Regions from separate parts of the Pseudoalteromonas sp. LC2018020214 genome, predicted to be linked through region 2. Evidence: predicted binding sites of a transcription regulator. Region 2 holds the regulator's gene; the other holds the start of a gene.
What was found. Region 2 encodes MetJ, which represses methionine synthesis genes. Its sites were predicted from a motif close to TAGACGTCTAGACGTCTA; they were not measured.
Positions count from the first base shown of each region.

Region 1 (8,355 bases), 480 kb from region 2:
CTATTTTAGCCGGAAGTGATGTAATGGGCAGCGCGCAAACAGGTACGGGTAAAACCGCCGCCTTTGTTTTACCTCTATTGCATAAGCTTTTAAATACCCCTAAAAAAGATGAGCAAGGCCTTGTCCGCGTTGTAATTTTAACGCCAACACGAGAGCTTGCTCAGCAAGTATTTGCCAGCTTTGAAAAGTACGCACAAGGTACCAATATCAATGGTGCTTTAGCCTATGGTGGTGCAAGTATTGGCCCTCAAATTAAAGCACTTAAAACAGCGCAAGTTATAGTGGCCACACCAGGGCGTTTGCTTGATCATATAGTTAAAGGCAGTGTGGTACTTTCAAGCGTAGACTCTTTAGTGTTTGACGAAGCCGACCGCATGCTTGATATGGGTTTTATTGATGAAATTAGACGTATATTGCGACATATACCGGGCGATCGCCAAACTTTACTCTTTTCAGCTACGTTTGATGACAGCGTGTTTGAACTCAGTAAAAAACTACTTAAAAACCCAGAGCTAATTGAAGTTGATAAACGTAACTCAGCTGCGGTTGAAGTAGAGCAAGTTATTTACGCTGTAGATGAGGATCGTAAGCGCGAACTTGTATCGCACATGATTGGCATGAAAAACTGGCGCCAAGTGCTTATTTTTACTCGCACAAAACAAATGGCCGATCAGCTTGCTAAAGAAATGTGTAAAGATGGGTTAAAAACCGAATCAATCCATGGCGATAAATCGCAAGGCGCACGTGACCGTGCATTGCAAAACTTTAAAGAGGGTATTACACGCGTACTTGTTGCAACCGACGTCGCTGCGCGTGGTTTAGATATTTCTACACTTAGATACGTAATTAATTTTGAGCTGCCTTACATTGCTGAGGATTACGTACACCGTATTGGCCGTACAGGTCGCGCTGGTGAACAAGGGCTTGCTATGTCATTGGTAAGTCTTGATGAGCAATGGCTGCTAGAAGAAATTGAAGTATTACTCGATACGCGTTTAACGCCGCAGTGGTTAGAAGGTTACGAGCCTGACTTAAATAAAAAGCCCAAAGATAATCGTAAAAATACTAATAAATCTCGAAAAGATCGCGATAAAAAACGCATTACAGGTAAAAGAGAGCCAAGTAGACGTCGTAAATAATAGCTTTTACTTTACTTTTTTGCCTATACTGGAGCTATTAAATAGCCGAGGTAAAGTTAATGTTTGAAACTGATAAATGGGCATTCTCTGGTGTTGATGGCCAAATATCTTTGCATAAATGGCAAAAAACAATGGACCTTATCACGGGGCTTTTTTCAGCCCCGTCTGGTTATATAGTTCAGGCAACAAGCAAAGGCTATCGCGTTGTTATTAGAAATAACGAAGGTGGCTCAAGCTTTGAAACCAACCCGATACTTCCCCCTCAAACTCCTCTTTTTTGTCGGCACGTCGCTGAAACTAATAATATTTTATATGTTAATGATGCAAGCAATAACGATGCATGGAACACTCTCCCAGAAGTAGTTGAGGATGGCGTTGAATCCTACCTAGGCTTACCTATTCATTGGCCTGAAGGCGAAGTATTTGGCACGTTGTGTTTAAAAGATACTAAAAAAACAAGCTATACCGATGAATACTTTGAGCTCATAGAGCAACTACGCGATTTAATTGAAGACGACCTAGCGCTTGTGTATAGCTATGAGCAAATGCGCGAAATAGCCATGTTAGACTCATTAACAGATATTTATAACCGCCGGGCACTTAGCTTACTCGCTCAGCAAAAGCTAAATTTAGCACTGCGTTTAGGATTCGACGTATGTTGCTTGTTTATAGATATAAACGACTTTAAAAAATTAAACGACACCTTTGGTCATGAAGTAGGTGACAAAGCCTTAATTATTTTGGCAGATACGCTAAAAACGCATTTAAGAGATGCCGATATAGTAGGGCGCTTAGGTGGCGATGAGTTTGTTGCAGTAATGCAATTAAGCGATAAGAGTAAAATTAATTACATCATGGATAAAATATCCTCTGAGTATTCAAAAGCTTTACTCAAAGAAGACGTTTGCGATTTATCGCTCAGCATAGGTTATAGTTTTACTAATAAACAAAAGCAGCCCTTTGAAGCGCTATTGAATGATGCAGACCACGCAATGTATAAAAATAAACAAGCGTATAGGCTCGCTAAAAAAGAACAATAATAAAAGGAAGTTCGTCATGACTCATGCCACAAAAACTTGGCTGGTTTTTTCTGCGATAGGTTTTATTTTTTCATTAGCAATAATAAGCTTATTTGAAGCGCTTCCTAGCATTAGATTTATATCTGATGAGGGAATTATTTTTGGTGTTATGTGCTCATCGATGGGGTTTGCCTTAAAAAGGCTTGAGAGTAATAACCAAAAATAGCTTTCATGGATAGCTTAAGCTGCAAATTTTTACTTGTACTTATTAATTTATTTTTCAAAGTACGGACATAAAAAAGCAAGCCATGAGGCTTGCCAAGAAGGGTGTTAATTAGCTCTTACCTAGCCTTTAAGCTATTAATTTTTCAGCAAGGTTTAATTCCATAATAGCTTTTAATAAACGGTATAAGTTAATTGATGCGTCAATTTCTTCTTTACGGTTTGTTAAGCTTTCAATATTTAAGCCCAGTGGCACGTCTAGGTGCGCACAGCTTTTAAGTATTAAGTCGAGGTTTTCGCGGCAAATACGGACGGATTCGCTTAATGTATTGTCTGCATCGAGCATGCGCCATTTAGTTGCCTCTGGCACTGATATACCCAACCATTGCATAAACTCTAAGGTTTTTTCGCCGCCGCACGGGGTAAACGTTAATATAATACGTTGAGGTGTAATACCCTGTGCTTTACATGTACGTGCGTAGCTAGTGATTAGCTCTATAGTCGCTTGTGCATCGTAAACAGCTTGCGATATAAAAAACTGACAACCTTGTGCTGTTTTTTCTATTAATCGTTCGTGCTCATTTCGTTTACTTGAATGGCGCTCGGCAATAGTAACGCCACCTAAAAAGAAATCATCTGATTGCTCAGCCATTGCTTTATACGCATCTGGCAGGCTTAGCTTTATATCGCCTATCGATGATGGGCTACCTACTAAAACAACATTTTGTAAATCGTAGTCGTTTTTAGTTTCACTTAGCCAATCTTTAAATTCGCCTACGCCACGCTGCGCCACACTTTTATAAGTAATTACATCTTGTGCAGATAAATTACGAAGTAAATGGCTGTATTCACGCGGATCAACGGTTTGTTTAAACGCAAATGGACGGTCTTGATTAGTTCGGCTGCTTTCGTCTTGAATGTCGTAAATTATCACGCCGTCGTATTCAATTTCGTGTAAGCGACCTAATAGCTTTTCTGCAATGGTTTTTAATTGCGCTTTATCGGTGCCAATTTTAGGCGGGGTAGTACCAATAAGATAAACACCTTGGTTGGTGTCCACTATCTTCTCTTTTAGTGATAAAGCCATAATCCTCATTCCAGCTAAGTTTGTTTTGATGGATTTAATATAGCAGCCATTTAGACGTCTAGATAGATTTATTTAATGAAAGTTTTTCAATTAACATGATGTTTATTCATAGTGCTTGTTCCCATAATTTATAATTGACACAGTTGTTTACATAATAAATTCCCTTGGGGCTCTTATATTTATTGGCTTTGGGGCATAATTAAAGAGTTAAATCTGACAACAAATTTGCTCAATTTAAAAAGGGACAACAATGAAATTTAAATTATTAGCAACCAGCTTAGCGGTATCGCTGGCGTTAACAGGTTGCGCCATGCAACAAAACCAAAGCACGCAAACAACAGCACAAAAAGAACAAGTAAATAAAGCTGATGACCGTGTTTTTTCGCAAGATTACTTAATTGAAGAGCTAGAAAACGGCTTACGTGTCATGGTTGTTAAAACCGATTACCCTGATGTAGTGTCGCTGCAAATTCCGGTATCGGTTGGGTCGCGTAACGAAGTTGAAGAGGGTAAAACAGGCTTTGCTCACTTTTTTGAACACATGATGTTTAAAGGCTCACAAAAATACCCTGAAGATGTGTACTCAGACATATTAAAAAATTCAGGTGTTGATAACCGCGCTTATACAACAAACGATTACACAAATTACCATTTAAACTTTTCGAAGCAGCACCTTGATAAAGTACTTGAGCTTGAAGCTGATATTTTTCAAAACTTAACCTACACCGAAGAGCAATTTAGAACCGAAGCACAAACGGTAAAAGGTGAGTACTTAAAAAACAACGCGAGCCCAATTCGTAAATTATTAAGCGCTGTACGCGAAGAAGCGTTTGATAAGCACACGTATAAACACACCACTATGGGCTTTTTTAAAGACATAGAAGCCATGCCTGATCAAATGGCCTATGGTAAAGAATTTTTTGCTAAGTTTTATAAGCCTGAGTATGTGTCACTTGTTATTGTGGGCGATGTAGACCCACAAGCAACAATGGCAATGGTTAAAAAGCATTGGGGCAGCTGGAAAAAGGGTAACTATGTTGCTGACATTAAAGCAGAACCTGTTCAACAAGCACCAAAATATTTGCACCAGCAAGATGAAGCGCTACCAGGACACTGGTTACTTGTATCGTACAAAGGCGCTGCGTGGGAGCCTGCTAAAAAAGACAGAGCGGCACTCGATTTAATCTCACAGCTTTATTTTTCTAGTAATTCAGATTTATATCAAGAGCTAGTGGTCGACAAACAAATTGCTAGCCAAATGTTTACCTATAACCCAGAGACCAAAGATCCGGGTTTATTACACGTATTTGTTAAAGTAGAAAACGCAGACGATTTAGCCACTGCGCGCGATGCCATTAACCGAACTTATGCAAAAGCACGCACTGAGCTTGTTGATGAGCAAAAGTTGAGTGATTTAAAATCGAACCTTAAGTACAGCTTTATTAATGGCTTAGATTCGTCGCAAGCGATTGCATCAACCCTTGCAAGCTACATGCATTTTGAGCGCGATCCTGAGGTTATAAACCAGCTGTATAAATCGGCAGATAACATTACCAGCGCAGATATTAAAGCCGTTGCTAATAAATACTTTACTGATAACGCACGTACCACTTTAACGATGTCGGCACTTGATAAAGCCCCAGGTTTCGAGCAAGAAGTTGATTTAAATGCGCTTACTGCAAAGCTTGAACAAGCACCTGCGAAGCCTGCATTTAAAGTACTTGATAAAACCAATAGCTCGCCATTAATCGATGTTAACTTTTTATTCAATACCGGCGCGGCTGCCGACCCTCAAGGCAAAAAAGGTGTTGCTGCGTTAACTGCGGCTATGCTTGCACAAGGTGGCTCAGAGGCGACAAGCTATAAAGATATTCAAAAAGCACTTTATCCGCTTGCAGGTAGCTTTGGTTATCAAATAGATAAAGAAATGCTGTCGTTTCAAGGACGTATTCATAAAGACAATGTAGCGCAGTGGTATTCACTTGTGAGCGATCAATTATTAAACCCAGGCTTTAGAGATGACGACTTTAAACGCCTTAAAAAAGAAATGATCGATGGTATTAAATCAGGCTTAAAAGCATCTAACGATGAAGAGCTAGGCAAAGAAGTGCTATACAGTGCGCTTTACAAAAATCACCCTTACGAAAGTTACAACTACGGTGATATTTCGGATTTAGAAGCGTTGACGCTGGATGATGTTAAAGCATTTTATAACAGCGAGCTTACGCAATCTAAACTCACGGTTGGCTTAATTGGGGCTGTGCCTGCAAACCTTAAAGCTAAAATGATGAGCGATTTTGCAACGCTACCAAAGGGTGAGCAAAGCCGTTTAAGTATTCCTGATGCGCCAGCGCTTAAAGGTCATCATGCAACTATTGTAGAAAAGTCAGCGCAATCGACGGCGGTATCGTTTGGTTTCCCTATTGATACAATTAGAAGTAGCGAAGACTGGACAGCCCTTTGGCTTGTGCGTTCGTACTTTGGTGAGCACCGTAGTTCTAACAGCTTTTTATATGAGCGCATTCGTGAAACTCGCGGCATGAACTATGGCGATTACGCATACATTGAATACTTTCCACGTGGTATGTTTCAAACCAAGCCAGATGCAAACCTAGGGCGCTCTGAGCAAATATTTCAAGTGTGGTTACGCCCACTTCGCTCTAATAACGATGCGCACTTTGCAACACGTACCGCCTTGTTTGAGCTAGATAAGCTAATTAAAAATGGTATGAGCGAAGATGACTTTGAAGCTACGCGTAACTTTTTAATTAACTTTGTGCCGCAAATGGTGGCAAGTCAAAATCGCCAATTAGGTTACGCACTTGATAGCGAATTTTACAACACAGATAGCTTTGTAAGTTACGTAACTAATAAACTTAAAACGCTAACGCTTGCTGATGTAAATCGCGTTATTAAAGAAAACTTACAAACAGACAATGTTCACTATGTATTTATTACTGGTGACGGCGCTGATATGCAAAAACGTTTAGCATCGCAGCAAACATCGCCAATGATTTACAACACTAATAAACCTGCCGAATTAGTGGCTGAAGATAAAGTGATTGCTGATTATAAATTAGCAATTCCTGCAAAAAATATTGAAGTGATGAAAGTCGATAAAGTATTTCAATAATTTAAGTGTTTTTTAAGCGTTAAAATAATGCCTCGGTGCTATAAGCATCGAGGCATTTTTATTATTTAATAATGAAACTCAATAAACAGTTATACCTAATAACCAGAACAAATAACTAAGGGATTAACACCTTAGTGGTTAAATCCGTTAGACTTGGGAAAAGGCTATTTTATATCAACTTAAGGCAGTGCAGTATTATGCGTCATGCAATTTGGCAACAGCTTCGCGACGAAGCTAACGATGTAGTAAAACGTGAACCATTATTAGCAAGTCATGTTTATTCATGTGTTTTAAATCATGATTGTTTAGGTTCGGCATTGAGCTTTATTGTTGCTAATAAGTTGGCTGATGCGGTGGTATCTGCATTCACTATCCGAGAGCTGTTTGACCAAGCATTTGTAAAATGTGACCGTATGCTATCTTTTGTTGCTGAGGACATTAAAGCTGTAAAAGACCGCGACCCTGCATCAGAAACCTATCTTACGGTTATATTAAATCTAAAAGGTTTTCATGCTATTCAGGCGCACCGTTTGGCTAATTGCTTGTGGCAACAAAACCGCAAAGAGTTAGCGCGCTTTATTCAAAGCCGTAATTCTGAAGTGTTTGGGGTCGATATTCACCCTGCATGTAAAGTGGGTAAAGGCATTATGTTTGACCACGCAACCGGTATTGTTATTGGTGAAACAGCGGTAATTGAAGATAACGTATCAATTTTGCAATCTGTAACGCTTGGCGGTACAGGCAATGAGCAGGGCGATCGTCATCCCAAAATTAGAGCGGGCGTATTAATTGGCGCCGGCGCTAAAGTACTGGGTAATATTGAAGTAGGTGAGGGCGCACGAATTGGTGCGGGCTCAGTTGTACTTAGCAATGTTCCACCACACACAACCGCTGTTGGCGTACCCGCTAAAATTATTGGTCGACCGGATTGTGAGTGTCCGGCGCAAAGTATGAACCAAAATTTTTTAGCAAATCCTGAGCCTGAAAACGAATCGCACACGAGTGCAATGTTATAAGTAATTAAAAATAATAAAACTTAAAAGGAATTAACATGAACAAGAATAGTTTATTGGCTCTAGGGATTGGGTTTATTGCGGGTGTAGGTTTAACTTGGAGCTACTTTAACGCAGCTTCAAGTCATCCAGAATCTGTTAAGTCGCAGCCAAGTTATGAAAAACAGCAAAAGCTTCATACTGAACAACAAAGTAATGAGGTATTAAGTAATGCAGACTCTGTAGTACCTGAGCAAGTCGCTAGTATAGAGCCCGCTGAAGACACGCCTACAACCAATTCAGAAACCCAAATGCTTGATGAACTACCTTTAGAAGAGCAAGTAACTCAGCTTAAGCAGCAACTCGCCGAACAGAAAGCGGCGCTCAAAAGTGTTTTAAAGAAAATGAGGAGCCCTTCAGATTTTGAGCAGATTTTACGTGATAAATTTGAAAAGCAAACGCGCGACGAAGAATGGGCTTATCGTACTGAAATGGCATTACAAGATTTTTTATTAACAGCTGATTTATCAATTATTCCTGACGTTGTTAGTGCAAAATGTAAAAAAACAGTATGTGAATTTGAACTTGCCGCTCCTACTGATAACGACAGATTTGGTAATGCTCAATGGCGAGAGTTAAACGATAAGTTGATGGAACAAGAGTTTTGGCAACAATTTAAAAGCACTACCTCCACATCGAGCGATAGCGAACTTAAAATGTTGCTAAGTACAGAGCTTTAAATAATTTGTGATTCTATAGAGCC
Region 1 covers NZ_CP066804.1:872,576-880,930, forward strand. The annotation lists gene JG479_RS03830 (DEAD/DEAH box helicase) at 1-1,139, shown strand, start outside; gene JG479_RS03835 (sensor domain-containing diguanylate cyclase) at 1,199-2,179, shown strand; gene JG479_RS03840 (hypothetical protein) at 2,196-2,384, shown strand; gene JG479_RS03845 (methylenetetrahydrofolate reductase) at 2,511-3,467, opposite strand; gene JG479_RS03850 (M16 family metallopeptidase) at 3,718-6,600, shown strand; gene cysE (serine O-acetyltransferase) at 6,798-7,616, shown strand; gene JG479_RS03860 (hypothetical protein) at 7,652-8,332, shown strand; gene xseA (exodeoxyribonuclease VII large subunit) at 8,329-8,355, opposite strand, start outside.
Region 1: a site for MetJ is predicted at 3,511-3,528, ahead of JG479_RS03845 (methylenetetrahydrofolate reductase). Genes of this name have one in related genera too.

Region 2 (8,355 bases):
GTAACGGGTGTATCTGGAAACTCGGTCGATAAAAACTCTTCAATTTGCTCTGTACCTTTGCCATTTGGAAATATTTGCGTACTTCCACAATCAGGACATTGGTGAGGAACAGGGTATTGATCGCCACAGTGATGACAAATCATTTGCCCAATCGCTTTATGAAATGTGGCGCTGGTACTGCAGCGTTTACATTCACTTAGCCAGCCACATTCATGGCAAATAAGAGTGGGTGAGAAACCTCGACGATTTAAAAACACCATAACCTGTTTACCGCGGTTTAAGTGTTGGCGCATAGTGGCAAGGCTTGCATGTGCAATACCTGCTTGGTCGGGTTGGCCTTTCATATCGAGTAACTTAAATTGGTTATCTGTCGCAGTTTGCGCGCGCTCGGTTAAACTTAGTAGCTGATATTTGTTATTAATTGCTTTGTGAAGTGTTTCAAGTGCGGGTGTAGCACTGCCTAATATAAGCGGTATTTTATGCTGAAAAGCTCTGTATGCAGCTAAATCACGAGCATGGTAACGAAGGGTATCTTGTTGCTTAAATGATGAATCGTGCTCTTCATCGACAACTATCATACCGAGTTTTAAAAATGGCAGAAAAATACTCGAACGTGTGCCTATAACTATTGCACAACTGCCTTTTTCGCAAAAACGCCATGTTTGTAATCGCTCGTTGTCGGTAAGGGCTGAATGCCAAAGCATAATGGGTGTATCAGGAAAGCGGCGACGAAAACGGTTTACAGTTTGTGGCGTTAAGCCTATTTCTGGCACTAATACTAATGCTTGCTCGCCACGTTTGAGTACTTCTTCTAGGCACTGTAAATACACTTCTGTTTTACCACTGCCAGTTACGCCTTCTAATAAAAAGCTGCTAAATCCACTACTTTGATTTATTGCTGTACAAGCAACCGCTTGTTCTTTATTAAGTACAGGTTTACTTCCGACAGTTGGTGCAACGCTTTGCCATTGGTTATCATGTTCAATAGTTTGCGTAATGAGTTCTTTATCTATTAGGCTATCTATTGTTTTTTTGCTAAAGCCAAGAGCTTTTAATTCGGTTAACGATGATTTCCCCGATTGCGATAACTGCTTTAATAAATTGAGTTGTGTTTTGGCTTTTAATGACGGTACTTTTGCGCCTTTTTCTGTCAGAGCAACCATGTTAATACTGGTTTTATCTGGCGATTCACCTTGGCGAAGTGCACTCGGTAGCGCTATGTGAATAGTTTCGCCTAAGGGATAGCAATAATAGCGGGCAGTAAAGCTAAGGAGTTCTAAATGTTGGGCACTTAAAATAGGGGTATCGTCTATTACCTCTATAATATTCTTAATTTTATTTAAAGGGACGTCGGTACTGTTTTTAATGCCCAGAACAACAGCTACTTTTTTTTGATTACCAAAAGGTACTAAAACCCGCATGCCCGGTAGTATTGGGGTTGATAAGCCACTGAGCTGCTCTTCTATTTTATAATCAAAGGTGCGTGGAAGCGGGACTTTAATAGCAACTTCAACAAAACTCATAACAACTCAACCCGTAAAATTAATGCTGTAATGTACTAAAAATACCGCTAAAAACCTACTAGCAATAGTACTTGAGAAAGAGATTGTTCACTTTTTTAGCGAAAAGATAAATAAATACTTGTGCAGGGGAAGGTTGTTGGATAAAATCCGCCACCAACAAATTTGTTTTAACGACGTATGGTGCCAGACTTCGGGTTTGGAGAGCGATGCGGCCTTAACTAGAGGTTCCTATGAAAGAAGGTATTCACCCTAAGTACGAAGTAATTTCTGCAACATGTTCATGCGGAAACAAATTCGAAACTAGCTCAACTCTTTGTAAAGACATTCACTTAGACGTATGTTCTGCGTGTCACCCGTTTTACACTGGTAAGCAAAAGATTTTAGACACTGGCGGCCGTGTTGATCGCTTCAACAAGCGCTTCGGTGCACTTAGCAGCAAGAAGTAATTATTGCTGTTTAGTTAAAAAAAGCACCTTAGGGTGCTTTTTTTGTGTCTAAAATTTACCACTTCTTATCTTATTTAGCTTGCTCGAGCTACATCACACCTTGCATAACTATTTCCTATTCTTATTCTGAGTATGCATAAACCTTTACAGACAAATCGATAGATATTCTCTATATTTTAAATAGTACAAATTTTAACTAGGTTGATAAAAGTAGCTAACGTGGGCTTATCTGTTTTTAAAGTAGTGTAGTAGGCTGTTATTTTAAGTTTATGATGATGCGTTAAACATACATTTTTTTAATATTTTAATAGACATAAACGCACCTCAAAACTTACTTTTTTGGTGAATTTTTATTTATCAAATGTTTATATAATCCTGCAAAGTTACTGAAAAACCTCTTAAAATTAAAGGATATAGCATATAACAGGATAGACCTGATATTGCTTGGAATTTAAAAATAATAAGGGTATCGTACCCCAAGACTCCACCTCTCACTTTAACTTAAATTGCAGGATACCATCGCGTTATGTCTGACTTTCGTGAACAAGCACTACATTATCACTCACATCCCGTACCTGGTAAAATTAGCATTGAGCTAACAAAACCAGCTGAAACAGTTCAAGACTTAGCCCTAGCTTATAGCCCAGGTGTCGCTGAACCTGTACGTGAAATTGCCGCAGATCCTGCAAATGCATATAAATATACCGGTAAAGGTAACATGGTTGCGGTTATCACTAATGGTACTGCAATTTTGGGCTTGGGTAATTTAGGTCCTTTAGCGTCTAAGCCCGTAATGGAAGGCAAGGCGTTATTGTTTAAACGTTTTGCAGGGCTTGATTCTATTGATATTGAAGTAAAGCACAAAACAACAGAAGACTTTATTAACACGGTGGCCAATATTGCTGACACATTCGGTGGTATTAACCTTGAAGATATTAAAGCACCAGAGTGTTTTGAAATTGAAAAAGCATTAATAGAGCGTTGTAGCATTCCTGTTTTTCATGACGACCAACACGGCACCGCCATTGTTACGGCTGCCGGCATGTTAAATGCGCTAGAAGTACAAGGTAAATCAATTGAAGATGCAATAATTGTATGTTTAGGTGCAGGCGCTGCTGCAGTTGCGTGTATGGAACTGTTAATTAAGTGTGGTGCACTGCGTGAACACATTTATATGCTTGACCGCAAAGGTGTTATTCATACTCGTCGCGATGATTTAAATGAATATAAACAGCTTTTTGCTAACAATACCGATAAACGCACATTGCAAGATGTAATTGCAGATGCTGATGTGTTTGTTGGTGTTTCGGGTCCTAACTTGTTAGCTGCCGAAGATTTAAAACTAATGGCAGAAAAACCGGTCGTGTTTGCCTGTTCAAACCCAGATCCAGAGATCGATCCTGCACTTGCTCACGGCGCACGCAACGATTTAATTATGGCAACAGGGCGCTCTGATTACCCTAACCAGGTTAACAATGTTTTATGTTTCCCGTTTATTTTCCGTGGTGCGCTTGATGTACGTGCAAGCGCGATTAACGATGAAATGAAAATTGCTGCAGTTGAGGCTATTCGTAGTATTGCCAAAGAGCCTGTACCTGCAGAAGTTTTAAAAGCCGCAGGCGTAGATAAGCTAGAGTTTGGTGCGCAGTACATTATTCCAAAACCAATGGATCCGCGTTTACTACCGCGTATAGCTAAAGCTGTAGCACTTGCTGCGGTAGAGTCGGGTGTTGCGCAAATTGACTTGCCTGAAAATTATATGGCGTAATATATAACGCTTAAACAAAAAAACCTCAGCAATGCTGAGGTTTTTTGATTAAAAAGGTAACGATTTATTCTTCGTTTAAAATAGGCACTTCTAAACCCATTTCTTGCATTATCTTTTTAACTTCTTCTGGTACTTTTTCTGCGTTGTCTTTACGTAGGTCATCGTCATTTGGTAAAGGTTGGCCAGTAAATGCATGCAAAAACGCCTCACATAGCAATTCACTATTTGTTGCATGGCGAAGGTTGTTGATTTGACGACGCGTACGCTCATCCGTTAAAACTTTTAATACATTTAGCGGGATCGAAACGGTGATCTTTTTAACTTGCTCTGATTTTTTCCCGTGTTCTGCGTATGGGTGAATATACTCACCATTCCATTTAGCCATAAGATGTATCGTTGCCTCAGATTATTAATTTCTCACACGGTATAAAAAGCGTGTAAATATGCGTGAAATTCTATCGATTTAAAAAAGATAGTCAAATAATAGATACCGATCTATCTTAATAAGCCTATTTGGGATGTAAAAATAAGCTCACTTTTGTGAGTTAAAATGTGATACTAGCAAACGCCTTTCCTAACTTTAGCCATCTAGAGCTTTAAAATCCTTTGACTTATTAAAATGGATAACTTACTCTTTTAGACGTCTAAACATCCAAATTAATCAGGTGACGAATATGAGCGAAAAAAACAAAGCGACCATTGCTGTACGTAACGGCGTTGATGCTGATAAACATCATGGTGCAGTGGTGCCGCCAATTTATTTATCAACGACTTATTCGTTTGCCGACTTTGATACCAAGCGTGAGTATGATTATGGCCGCAGTGGTAACCCTAATCGTGATATTTTAGCAGAGACGCTTGCTAAGCTTGAAGGCGGCGCTCGCGGCATAATTACGGCCACTGGTATGGCAGCCGTGCATTTAGCTACTCAGCTACTTAACAGTGACGACACGTTAGTAATTCCACATGATTGTTATGGTGGTAGCTATCGTTTATTTACATCGTTACAAAAACGCGGACTATTGAAGCTTGAAGTATTAGATTTAACAAAAGAAGAAAGCCTTCAACAAATTTTAGCAATTAAACCTAAGCTTATTTGGATAGAGACTCCAAGTAACCCAGTACTTCGTTTAACCGATATTAAAGCGGTTACCGATGTTGCTAAGCAATGCGGTGCATTGGTTGCCGCAGATAACACGTTTTTGTCTCCTGCCTTACAAAACCCTATTAAGTTTGGTGTAGATATTGTGGTGCATTCAACTACTAAATACATTAACGGGCACTCAGATGTAGTGGGCGGCGCTGTTATTGCTGCAACACAAGAGCTTGGTGATGAGCTTGCTTGGTGGGCAAATAATATTGGTATTACGGGCGCCCCTTTTGATAGTTATTTAACGCTTCGTGGTCTACGTACTTTAAATGTGCGCTTAAGGCAGCACCAAGAAAATGCGCTAGCAATAGCTAAGTACCTTGAAAGCTCCAATTTTGTAAGCCAAGTTTACTATCCAGGACTTGAGTCACATCCTCAGCATGAGCTTGCTAAAGCACAACAACTTGGCTTTGGTGGCATGGTTAGTTTTGATATTAAAGGCGATATAAACGACGCTGCAGCATTTTTAACTAGTCTTAAAACGTTTAGTTTAGCTGAGTCACTAGGTGGCGTAGAGAGTTTAATTTGTCACCCCGCAACTATGACGCACGCAGGCATGGAGGCAAAGGCACGTTTAGAAGCGGGTGTGGGCGATACGCTTATTCGTATTTCGGTTGGGATTGAAGATATACACGATTTAATAGCTGACTTTGAACGAGTATTTGAACTTGTAAAACCAGGGCAAAATAAAAATGTTGGCCGTGTAGGCAAAGGTGCTGGCACTTCTGGTGAAAACGTTAAATTAAGTGCAGCCCGTCCAGCGCTTTGGTAAGTAATACCAATCCGCAATAATACCTAGGGCGTGTTGATCTTTGGTGGGTGAATTTGCAGCAGTATGTTTGGTTTTTAGGCAAGGCGGAGCCTATGTAGTGTGGTTATTCCCCATGAATAGGCGATAACGCAGCATAAATACCAAACATGCGCTGCCCTTTGGGTTCTTTCTAGGGACGATTAACTCTTTGTTGCCTACATGGATGTAGGTAAGGGGCGTGAGCAGGACGCGGAAGCTTTGCTCGGTTTTTACTTAGCCCACTAGGTTACAAACCTCGCGCCGCGATTTAATCTTCCTTGGATTGAACAAATTTCAATCCACAAAGATCAACACGCCCTAATCAATTTGAGGGATTAAACCGCACGATAACATCGTTAAAAATTCCTAATATAGAACAACTAAATAACGAAATTTTTGCCTTGTTATCGATACGGTTTTCTTACCTCAAAATAGACAACTTAATTAAGCGAATTGGTATAAATATGGTCAATTGTGTACATAAATTTGGTGGTTCAAGCTTAAGCTCTAGTGAGCGCTATCAAAGCGTAGCTAAAATAATTATAGGGCATACTCAGCCGGGCGACTGTGTTGTAGTGTCTGCTGCAGGTAAGACTACAGATACACTTGTGTCGTTGTGGCAAAGTTATCAGCTGCAAGACACGCAAGCTGTCGCTGATATTTTACTGCAGTTAAATAACCATCAAAGCGATTTAATTGAGCAGTTGTTACAAGCTGATTTAAAGCGCAGCGCACTTAAAACACTAAATACCGAGCTTAGTAATATTGCAGAACTTGCTCAAGCTGAGCAGCTAAAAGAGGCTGCGTTACTTGCGCATGGGGAACTGTGGTCAGCACGTTTACTCGCTACTTATTTACAGCAGTTAAATATTGAGGCGTGTGCTCAAGATGCCCGTAGTCTTTTTACCTTAAACGATGGTGAATTAATGCATGCGCAAAATGCGCAGCAATGTCGACAGTCAATTTTGCCTAATAAGATAAATGTTGTTACTGGGTTTATTGCCGCTGATACGAAAGGTGAGACCGTAACACTTGGACGCAACGGTAGCGATTATAGTGCAACACTACTTGCAAATTACTGTAATGCTAAGCAAGTATGTATTTGGACCGATACACAGGGAGTGTTTAGCACTGATCCTCGTAAGGTAAAAAAAGCGATTAAGTACGGCAAAATTTGTCGCGGGCAAGCTAATTTATTAGCTCGTTTGGGTAACCCTGTATTACATGCAAAAACACTATCGCCACTTAAAAACACAGATATTAAGCTAGCTGTTCGTAGTAGTTTTGATGTGCAAGCAAGCCCAACAGATATAGTAAAAGAAGGTTCAGCAAAGAAAAAGCGCTTTATAACCACGCTGCAAAATGTTGATTTATTAATGGTTGAAGGATTAAGTGAAGGTGAGGTCGCAAGCGTTAGTCAGCTTATTCAGCATAGCCTTCATCATTTTAACCATAATGGTGAAGTGTATTTAGTAGTACCGGCTGCACAAACATATCAAGTTATTAATTACTTTGCTGGTAGAGCTAATATTAGTGAGTCAAATTTAAATGGCTGTGCAATTGTTGCCCCTGAGCAAGACGTTAGCGTACTGAAACTGCAAGCTTTAGAGGTATTAGCTGAACAGACTATAAAGCCGCGTTTTGTGCATCAAGATAATGGTTATGTTTTATTACTAACAGACCAATTTATAGATAGCGATATACAAAGCGCCTTACACGATAAGCTAATCAATAAAGGCCAAGAAATAGCCGTTATAGTTGCGGGCCTTGGCAATGTAGGCGATGCTTTTATTGAGCAGTTATCGGCACAATTTGAGCGTTTATCAGACGACTTTAGTATTAAATTGGTAGCGCTGGTTCGCTCTAAACATATGTTATTTAATGCAAGTGGCATAAATATATCGCAATGGAAAACTCAATGGCAGCATGAGGCAAATAGCTATGAAGCTGCGGATTTACTTAATGCGATAAGCGAGCTTGACTACGAACATAAAGTGTTAATAGATATTACTGCAAGTGAGCAGTTTAGCTTTTTATATACAGATTTTGTAGACAGAGATTGTCATTTAATTAGTGCTAACAAATATGCAGGTACAGCACCGACTTCTTGGTATAAAGCACTTCGTAGTAACCTTGGCGAACGTAATTTACATTGGCGATATAATACAAGTGTAGGCGCAGGCTTACCTATCAATTTTGCTTTGGCTGATTTGCAAAATAGTGGTGATAAAATTACGCGTATTGAAGGCGTGTTCTCGGGTACACTTTCGTGGTTATGTAGTAAGTATGATGGTACCACTGCTTTTTCTGAGTTGGTATTAGAAGCACAGAAAATGGGGTTCACAGAGCCTGACCCTCGCGAGGATTTATCTGGACGAGATATGCAGCGTAAGTTACTTATTTTAGCCCGAGAGTTAGGTATAGAGCTTGAGCTTGGTGATATTAGCTTATCGGCATTAATGCCCGGCGAGCTTGCGCTAGGAAGCTGGGAAGACTTTCTAAACAATAAAGCCCAGCTAGATGCGTTCATTGAAGAGCATGCTGATACAGCAAAAGCTAATAACTCAGTACTGAGATACACAGGCCTATTAGATATAACAAAAACTGAAGTTATCGCTAAAGTAGGAATTACGTATGTGCCCAATGGAGATGCGTTAGCAAACCTTACACCTGGCGAT
Region 2 covers NZ_CP066804.1:388,276-396,630, forward strand. The annotation lists gene priA (primosomal protein N') at 1-1,523, opposite strand, end outside; gene rpmE (50S ribosomal protein L31) at 1,754-1,969, shown strand; gene JG479_RS01755 (malic enzyme-like NAD(P)-binding protein) at 2,496-3,737, shown strand; gene metJ (met regulon transcriptional regulator MetJ) at 3,802-4,122, opposite strand; gene metB (cystathionine gamma-synthase) at 4,412-5,659, shown strand; gene metL (bifunctional aspartate kinase/homoserine dehydrogenase II) at 6,142-8,355, shown strand, end outside.